Regions from separate parts of the Micromonospora sp. NPDC049274 genome, predicted to be linked through region 1. Evidence: riboswitches for the same ligand, from Rfam matches in the RefSeq annotation. Region 1 holds a riboswitch; each other region holds the start of a gene.

Region 1 (3,023 bases):
GGGGTGGCGGTGATGCCGCACATCCGGGGGGATCGCCAGGACTCGGAGGACCGGCCGTTGGGCCGGATCCGGGGCGCGCGGCGGTTGCTCACCACCGCCGCCGCGACGATGAGCGTCTTCCTGATCACCAGCAGCGTGACCACCACCGTGCTGATCCCGCCCGAGGCGTTCGAGCCCGGCGGTCCGGCGAACGGCCGGGCGCTGGCCTACCTGGCGCACCAGCACCTCGGCGGTGTGTTCGGCACCGTCTACGACCTGTCCACGATCGCGATCCTGTGGTTCGCGGGGGCGTCGGCGATGGCCGGGTTGCTCAACCTCGTACCCCGGTATCTGCCGCGCTACGGCATGGCGCCTGCCTGGGCGCGGGCGGTCCGGCCGCTGGTGCTGGTCTTCACCGCGGTGGCATTCCTGATCACCGTGGTCTTCTCGGCGAGCGTGGACGCGCAGGGCGGCGCGTACGCCACAGGGGTTCTGGTGTTGATCACCTCGGCGGCGACGGCCGTGACCCTCGCGGCGCGGCGACGGCGGCAGCGGGGGCGGACGTGGGCGTTCGGCGCCATCGCGCTGATCTTCGTCTACACCACAGTGGCGAACGTCGTGGAACGCCCCGACGGCGTCAAGATCGCCGCCTGTTTCATCGGCGGGATGATCCTGGTGTCCGTGCTGTCCCGGATCATGCGGGCCTACGAGCTGCGGGTCGACCACGTCGAGCTGGATCCGGTCGCCGCCCGGATGATCGACGAACGCGCCACCCGTCGGATCCGCCTCATCGCACACGAGCCGCAGCGCCGCGATCCGGCCGAGTACCGCGCCAAGCTGGCCCAGACCATGGCGGACAACGACTTCCCCGACGACGGCGACGTCATCTTCGTCGAGGTTCACATCACCGACCCGTCGGACTTCGAGACCGACCTGCTGGTGCGCGGCAGTGTGGCGCACGACAGTTACCCGGTGCTCAGCCTGACCGGCTCCTCGGTGCCCACCGCGCTCGCCGCCCTGCTGCTGGAGATCCGCGAACGGAGCCGGCGACGCCCGCACATCTACTTCGAGTGGAGCGAGGGTGGCCCGGGTCGCAACATCCTTCGCTACCTGGCGTTCGGGCAGGGCGCGATCGCCTCGGTCACCCGGGAGATCCTGCGCCGGCAGGAACCGGACCCGCGCCGCCGACCGCACGTGCACGCCGGTTGACCTGCGGGTCGAACCGTCGCCCGACGGTGAGCGTGGTCATAACGGCTGGACGGTCCACCGGTCGGAGCTGCTAGCCTCGGCGCAGGTCATGAGTGCCAGCGCGAAGCCCCGGCTCGCTGGCCGGCAACCCTCCTCCGCGGTGGGGTGCCCCGGGTGAAGACCAGGCACCGGCACGTCGTCGGCGCAAGCGTGGCCTGGCACCCAGGTCAGCACCAGACCCGGGAGACCGTATGCGCATCCTCAGCCCCACCCCACCGGCCGGTCGGCTCACGCCGACCCTGACCCGGCGACGGCACGTGGACCTGATGCGAATGTGCAGCGCGGCGTGTACCGCCGCCTGACGCGCTAGCACCCTCCCCCTCCCTCCCCTCCCCGGGCGCACCGCGCCCACCCACCCCGCTGTCGATCATGAAGTTGTTGCCCGCCCGACCGGCGTGTCGGGGCAACAACTTCATGATCGACCGGGTCGACGCACCCTTTTGGAGACACCCGTGCGATTTTCTTCTGGCTTGAGCCGCTTCGTTGCCCTGGGCGCGGCCGCCGTCCTGGCCACCACCGCGCTGACCGCCTGCGGTGACGACGCCTCGACCGACACCGCCGGCAACCCGTACGGCCTGGCGCAGGCCGGTGTGCTGCGCGCCGGCACGCTCACCGACGCCCCGCCGAACGTGTACCTCAAGGATGGCAAGTTCACCGGCTTCGACAACGACCTGCTGACCGCGGTCGCCGGCAAGCTCGGCCTCACTGTCGAATTCGTCGGCACCGACTTCTCCGCGCTGCTCTCCCAGGTCAACAACCACAAGTTCGATGTGGGCAGCTCCTCGATCACCATCACCGAGGCGCGCAAGAAGACGGTCGACTTCGGCAACGGGTACGACTTCGGCTACTTCGGGCTGGACGTGCCGGCGGGTTCGCCGATCACCGGGTTCGACCAGCTCGCCGGCAAGCGCGTCGTGGTGGTGCAGGGCACCGTCCAGGACGACTACGCCACCGGCAAGCAGCTCGACCCGGTGCGGGTGCCGGACTACAACGGCGCGATCAACCAGCTCAAGGCGGGCACCGCCGACGCGTGGATCGCCCCGGCGGAGATCGGCGAGAAGTCGGCAGCCGACAGCAACGGCAAGATCACCGTGGCGGCCAAGCAGCTCAGCCCGGCGCCGACCGCGTACGCCGTGGCCAAGGGCAGCGACAAGCTGCGCGAGGCGCTGAACAAGGGCCTCGACGAGGTCATCGCCGACGGCACCTGGAGCCGGTTGCAGGCCCAGTACTACCCGGGCCGGCCGATCCCGGCGGACTTCAGGCCGGGCAGCGGCACGGTGTCGGCGCCGTCGGCGTCGGCTGTGCCGTCGGCGTCGGCTGCGCCGTCGGCGTCGGCCGCTTCCTGAACTGGTGACGAGCGAGCAGGGCGGTAGGAGAGGCCACCGATGGATCCGTTGAGCACCCTGTGGGAGACCTTCTTCGACGCCGACGCGATGCGCGAGGCGCTGCCCGAGATGCTTACCGTCGGGCTGCCCAACACGCTGATCCTGGCGGTCTCCGCCGCCCTGCTCGGCACGGTGTTCGGCCTGCTGCTGGCCGTGGCCGGCATCTCCCGCAGTCGGTGGCTGCGCTGGCCGGCCCGCGTCTACACCGACGTGTTCCGAGGGCTGCCGGCCGCGGCGACGATCCTGCTGATCGGCGTCGGGCTGGCACCCTTCGGCATGCGGGTCTGGGGGCCGGACCCGTACCCGCTGGGCATCCTCGCGCTGTCGCTGATCGCGGCGGCGTACATCGGGGAGATCTTCCGCTCCGGCATCCAGTCGGTGGAGGCCGCCCAGTTGGAGGGCGCGCGGGCC
Region 2 (3,023 bases), on a different contig from region 1:
CGTCCAGCCGGGCCAGCGCCCAGAGCGATCGGGTGCCGGGGGCCGGCGTGTGGAACTGCGCGTCGAAGCGCCGCCGGCAGAAGGGCGGAAGGTCCGGAAGGTCGACCTCGCTGGCCGCCACCCCGACCCGGTACGCCTCGTCGACCGCGACCCGGTCGGTGCCGTCGAAGGACGTGATCGTGATGCTCATGCCGGGAGCCTGACAGCCGGAAAAGCGATGGGGCCAGCGAATTAATCGCTGGCCCCATCGGACGTGGTCGGGAGGGACACTCGCACAACGCCTCCGGCGTTGGGTCGCAAGAACTTCAAAAGTCTCCGGCGAAATGCCCTCCCGCACGGAGCATCTTGCGCCGTCCGGTTCCTGCCGTCAAGTCCAGAGCGGCGGGTTTTCCACACTCACAGCGAAAACCCAGTTACCGGACGACTCGCGGGTCAGCCGAGGAGGCCGGCATCCCGCGCGGCGCGCAGGCTGGGCTTGATGTGGTGGGTCGGGCCGACCTGACCGGCCACCGCGTCGATGGTCTTCAGACCCTCGCCGGTGTTGAAGACGACCGTCTCCGCAGTGGGATCGAGCCGACCCGACTCGACGAGCTTGCGCAGCACCGCTGCGGTCACCCCGCCCGCCGTCTCGGCGAAGACGCCTGTGGTGCGGGCGAGCTGACGGATGCCGGCGCGGATCTCGTCGTCGTCGGCGTACTCCATCCAACCGCCGGTGCGGCGGACCGCCTCCAGGGCGTAGAGGCCGGCGGCCGGGTCGCCGATGTTGAGCGACTTGGCGATGCCTGTGGGCTTGACCGGGATGATCGTGTCGGTGTCGGCGTGCAGCGCGGTGGCGATCGGGTTACAGCCGGCCGACTGGGCGCCGAAGACCTTCCAGCCGCCGGCCGGCGCCTCGACCAGGCCGATTTCGACCAGCTCGGAGAACGCCTTGTCAATCTTGGTGAGCAGCTCACCGCTTGCCATCGGGATGACCACCTGGGCCGGGATGCGCCAGCCGAGCTGCTCGGCCACCTCGTAGCCGAGGGTCTTGGAGCCCTCCGCGTAGTACGGCCGGACGTTCACGTTGACGAACGCCGTGTCCTCGAATTCGTCGGTCTCCACCAGCTCACCGCAGAGCCGGTTGACGTCGTCGTACGAGCCGTCGATGGCGACCAGCTCGCCGCCGTAGACGGCGGTGGTGATGACCTTGCCCTGCTCCAGGTCGCTGGGGATGAAGACGACCGAGGGCACGCCGGCGCGGGCGGCGTGCGCGGCCACCGAGTTGGCCAGGTTGCCGGTGGACGCGCAGGCGAACCGCGTGAAACCGAGCGCCTTCGCGGCGGTCAGCGCCACCGAGACGACCCGGTCCTTGAACGAGTGGGTCGGGTTGGCGCTGTCGTCCTTGACCCAGAGCGGCGCGGTGATGCCCAGCTCGGCGGCGAGGTGCGGGGCCGCCACCAGCGGGGTCAGCCCCGGGTCGAGGGTGACCCGGGTGGCCGGGTCCTGACCGGCGGGCAGCAGCGCGGCGTACCGCCAGATGTTGTTCGGGCCGGCCTCGATCTGCTCCCGGGTGACCGTGGCCAGGGCGGCGGTGTCGTAGTCCACCTCGAGGGGGCCGAAACACTCGTAACAGGCGTGCTGCGCGGCGAGCGGGTAGCGCGCCGAACAGGCGCGGCAGACCAGGGCGCGGGCGGGGCTGGCGGAGGTGTCGATCCCGGAGGCGGCGAGCGTCGACGTCATGTCGAGTCCTCTCATCTTTCCCCGCATCGCACGGTGCGGCGGGGACGGAATTGGCACCTGCCCCGCCTGTCGCTCAGCGATGAGCGCGCGGGGTGGTTGCCGGGGCGTCGTCGGGCCGTATCCCTCAGCCCCTCTGGATGAGGTATGCAGTTGTGTCGTCGAGTCTAGGCAACGTTGCCGGTGGCCTCCACCTGGTATCCCAGGGAGTGGGTCAGCGGGCGGCCACCGCCACCGGGTCGACCACCGCGGCCGGGTCGGTGACCGCGCTGGACTGCGGCAGGGACGACGACCGGGTCCGCGCCCTGGTGGCGAGATTCGCGGCGACCAGAGCGGCGATGGTGATCGCGGCGCCGACCAGCTCGATCGCCTCCGGCCGGTAACCCCGGGCGATCTGCACGACGAACGTGGTGACCGGGACCAGGTTCATGAACAGGGCGGCGTTGGCAGCGCCCAGCCGCTGCACACCCGTGTTCCAGGCCAGCACCGCGACGACGGCGGCGACGATCACGGCGTACGCCAGCTGCGGGGTGACCGCCACGAGGTCGGCGGCGGCCGGCGCGTGCTGCCACCCGAAGGCGTCGGCGCCGATGCTCGCGGCCAGCATGGCGGCCGTGCCGGCGAGCGCGGTGAGCGTGGTGAAGCGCAGCGGCGACCAGGCGCCGAACCGGCTGGCGCCGTGGGTGTAGATGCCCCAACCGAGCACCGCGCCGATCATCATGAGCCCGCCGAGACCGAACTGGCCGAGCCCGGCCAGGCTCCCGCGGGTGATCACCAGGCCGACGCCGAGGAGCGCCACCAGGGAGAGGGCCAGCAGGAGCGGCTTCGGTCGTACGCCGTCCCGGGCCCACCGGACCAGCTGGGTGACGACCGGCGTGGTGGCCACGAAGAGGGAGATCTGCTGCGGGGCGGCGTGTTCGAGCGCCAGGTTCGTGAGCAGGTTGAAGCCGGCGAAGCCGACGACGCCGAGCACCACGACCTCCACCCCCCGCCCGCCGAGCCGCAGCGCGGCCGAGCCTTCGCGGAGCAGCAGGATGGCGACCAGGATGACGGCGGCGAGCAGGTAGCGGGCGGTGGTCAGGTTGAGCGGGTCGACCCGGCTCAGCGCGCTGGCCAGGATCGGGAACATCGCGCCCCAGGCGAGCACGGCGAGCAGCGGATAGGCGGCGGCGCGGGATCGCATCGTCAGCTCCAATGTTCGAGTATCTTCGAACCAACGACACCGACCATAGGGTGTTGTTCGATAGTTGTCGAACAAGGGTTAGACTGGTCACATGGAGCCGCACGAACCCGACCTGACCGCCGTA
Region 3 (3,023 bases), on a different contig from region 1:
CGGACGTCCTTCGGGGAGCAGGAGCGGCCGGTCGGCGAACCGGCCGAGCCGGGCGAGGCGCCGAAGCCACCCACCGCCCCGCCCGTCGGCTGAGCGCGGACGGCCGACATGGCCGCCAGCTCAGCTCAGCCCAGCTCGGCGAGCGCGGCGAGCAGCCTGTCGACCTGGGCGGCGGTGCTGCCCAGACCGATGCTGGCGCGCAACGCGGTCGGCGGAAGATCACGCCGGCCGGTACGCCCGGCCGCCTCAGCGAGGAGCCGCCGGGCCAGCGGGTGGGCGCAGAACAGCCCGTCCCGTACGCCGATCCGGTGCTCCGTGGCCAGCCGGGCGGCCACCGCGGCGGAGTCCCAGCCGGCCACCACGAACGAGACGATGCCGACCCGGGGCGCGGCCGGGCCGAAGGTGCGCAGCTCCACCACGTGCGGCAGGGCGGCGAGGCCGGCGCGCAGCCGGGCCAGCAACGCCTGCTCGCGGGCGGCCAGCGCGACCCGGTCGGCGTCGGCCAGCGCCGCGCACACCGCCGCCAGCGCCACCGCGCCCAGCAGGTTCGGGGTGCCGCCCTCGTGTCGAGCCGGGCCGCTCGCCCAGGTCACGTCGTGGGTGGCCGGCCCGACGTGGCTGGTGGCGCCGCCACCGGCCAGGTACGGCGTGGCGGCGTCCAGCCAGTCCGCGCGGCCGATGAGCACACCCGCGCCGAACGGGGCGTACAGCTTGTGGCCGGAGACGGCCAGGTAGTCCACGTCGAGCGTGCGCATGTCGACGGGCGCGTGCGGGGCGAGTTGCGCGGCGTCGAGGGCGATCCGCGCGCCGTGCCGGTGGGCCACCCGGGCCAGCTCGGCGACCGGCCACAGCTCGCCTGTCACGTTGCTGGCCCCGGTCACCGCGACGAGCACCGGCAGCGCGGGGTTGCTGTCGCGGCGCAGCTCGGTGAGGGCGGCGGCGAGAGCGCGTACCGCCCCGGCGGGGTCGGCGGGCACCGGCAGGCGCACCGAGCCGCGTGGCCAGGGCAGCAGGTTGGCGTGGTGCTCGCCCGCGAAGGTGACGACTGCCGTGCCGGCGGGCAGTGACCGGGCCAGCAGGTTGAGGGCGTCGGTGGTGTTCCGCGTGAAGATCACGTGATCGTCGGCGCGGGCGCCGAAGAAGTCGCCGACCGTCTGCCGGGCCCGCTCGTAGGCCAGCGTGCAGCGCCGCGACAGCGCTCCCGCGCCACGGTGCACGCTCGCGTACCAGGGGAGCAGTTCGGTCACCGCGTCGGCCGCGGCCCGCGCGCACGGCGCGGTGGCCGCGTAGTCGAGGTTGATCTCTCCGGGTACGCCGAGCACGTCGAGCGCCCCCGACGGTGCGGGCGCGACGGTGGGCAGGGCGGGCAGCGAGGGTACGAGGGTGACGGACACGCCGGAACCTCCGGGGTCAGGGACCCCGGGTGTGGTGTCGGGACGGGGTCCGCGCTTGCCCAGCACGCCTATCGGGCTGGGCCCGGTCATCACCCGGGGCACCCCACCGCGAACTCGACGAGGGTTGCCGGCCAGCAAGCCGGGGCTGAACGCTGGCACTCGTGACCTGCTCGCAGCATAGCGGCTGTGGATGCGACCGGACCAGCCGGCGGGGGATGGCTACGCTGACCGCATGGCCGACACCCCGCCCGGTGCACCCCTGCCGTCGTCGTCGCCCGCGCCCGCCGATCCGGCTGTCGTCGCGGCGCCCCGGATGCCGCCGCGCCGACCGAACTGGCTGCGGTTCCTGGTGCTGGCCGGGGTGGTGCTGTTCATCGCCGCGTGCGCGGTCTTCATGGTCTTCAAGCTCGGCGAGTCGCTCGGCGTGCAGGCCCTGCTGGTCGGGGTGGGCGCCGCGATCCTGCCGGTGCCGGTGCTGATCGCCTGCTTCCTGTGGCTCGACCGCTACGAGCCGGAACCGCTGAAGTACCTGATCTTCTGCTTCGCCTGGGGCGCGTTCGTCGCCACCGCCGCCTCCCTCAACGTGAACGAGTTCGCCGCCGGGCGGTTCGCCGACTGGGGGCTGCCGTCCGCGCTCACCGGGGTGCTGGTGGCGCCGTTCATCGAGGAGCTGACCAAGGCCCTCGGGCCGATCCTGCTGCTGGTGTTCAGGCGTCGGGAGTGGTCCGGGATCACCGACGGTCTGGTCTACTGCGGGCTCTCCGCGGTCGGCTTCGCCATGGTGGAGAACATCCTCTACCTGGGCGGGTACGGCTACGCGGCAGGCGCCGACAGGTACGGCCCGGCGACCGGCGCCCAGCAGGTGATCGCCATCTTCATCGTGCGGATCCTCCTGTTCGGGTTCGCCCATCCGCTCTTCACCTCGATGACAGGCGTGGGGCTCGGTGTCGCCTCACGTTCTGCCGACCGGCGGGTCCGCGTGCTCGCCCCCATCGCCGGCCTGCTGTTGGCGATGATGCTGCACGGCACGTGGAACCTGCTGCCGACGCTGACCCAGGCCACCGGCGAAGCGGTGATCATGCTGTACGGCTTCCTGGGCCTGATGGTGCCCGTGTTCTTCGGCACGGTCGGGCTGGCGCTGTGGCTGCGCGCCTGGGAGGGGCGGCTCACCGAGCGGACCCTGCCCGACTACGTGCGTGCCGGCTGGCTGAGCCCGCCCGAGGTGGCCGCGCTGAGCAGCCTCGGTCGCCGGCACGCGGCCCGCAGCTGGGCACGCCGGGTCGCCGGCGACGCAGGAGTACGGGCGATGCGCGGATATCAGCTCGCCGCGACGCGGCTGGCCCTGCTGCGCGACGGGACGCTGCGTGGTCTGGACCGTCAGCCGGCCGACCGGGAGCGGGCCGTCGCCGAGGAACGGCAACTGCTGGAGGCGATCACCGCGCACCGGTCGTTCTTCGTGGGTCGTGACCCGCAGGCGCCGGTCGGCGTCTGGGACGGCAGTCAGTACCACCTGCGCTTCCCGGACGGTACGTCTCGGCCGGTGGCCGCGCCCGACGAGCCGGTGGTGCCGATTCCTGTGGTGCTGGGCCCGCCTCCGCCTCCAGTGGGCTACGCGCCGCCCGGCTGGCC

What was found. A riboswitch is a leader RNA that binds a small molecule or an ion and turns the genes downstream of it on or off. The one in region 1 is predicted to bind S-adenosylmethionine.
Region 2: it holds a riboswitch for S-adenosylmethionine, as region 1 does, so the genes downstream of both, thrC (threonine synthase) here and AB0K10_RS28620 (putative leader peptide) in region 1, are expected to answer to the same signal.
Region 3: it holds a riboswitch for S-adenosylmethionine, as region 1 does, so the genes downstream of both, AB0K10_RS17740 (aminotransferase class V-fold PLP-dependent enzyme) here and AB0K10_RS28620 (putative leader peptide) in region 1, are expected to answer to the same signal.

Annotation. Positions count from the first base shown of each region.
Region 1 is NZ_JBFAQS010000020.1:76,469-79,491, reverse strand. Features, by position in the region: gene AB0K10_RS28625 (amino acid transporter) at 1-1,188, shown strand, start outside; SAM riboswitch class IV at 1,273-1,384, shown strand; gene AB0K10_RS28620 (putative leader peptide) at 1,419-1,529, shown strand; gene AB0K10_RS28615 (ABC transporter substrate-binding protein) at 1,698-2,573, shown strand; gene AB0K10_RS28610 (amino acid ABC transporter permease) at 2,613-3,023, shown strand, end outside.
Region 2 is NZ_JBFAQS010000008.1:249,535-252,557, forward strand. Features, by position in the region: gene AB0K10_RS17820 (GNAT family N-acetyltransferase) at 1-190, opposite strand, end outside; gene thrC (threonine synthase) at 433-1,719, opposite strand; SAM riboswitch class I at 1,728-1,863, opposite strand; gene AB0K10_RS17830 (DMT family transporter) at 1,931-2,899, opposite strand; gene AB0K10_RS17835 (metalloregulator ArsR/SmtB family transcription factor) at 2,991-3,023, shown strand, end outside.
Region 3 is NZ_JBFAQS010000008.1:227,101-230,123, reverse strand. Features, by position in the region: gene AB0K10_RS17745 (FUSC family protein) at 1-93, shown strand, start outside; gene AB0K10_RS17740 (aminotransferase class V-fold PLP-dependent enzyme) at 126-1,394, opposite strand; SAM riboswitch class IV at 1,441-1,561, opposite strand; gene AB0K10_RS17735 (PrsW family intramembrane metalloprotease) at 1,585-3,023, shown strand, end outside.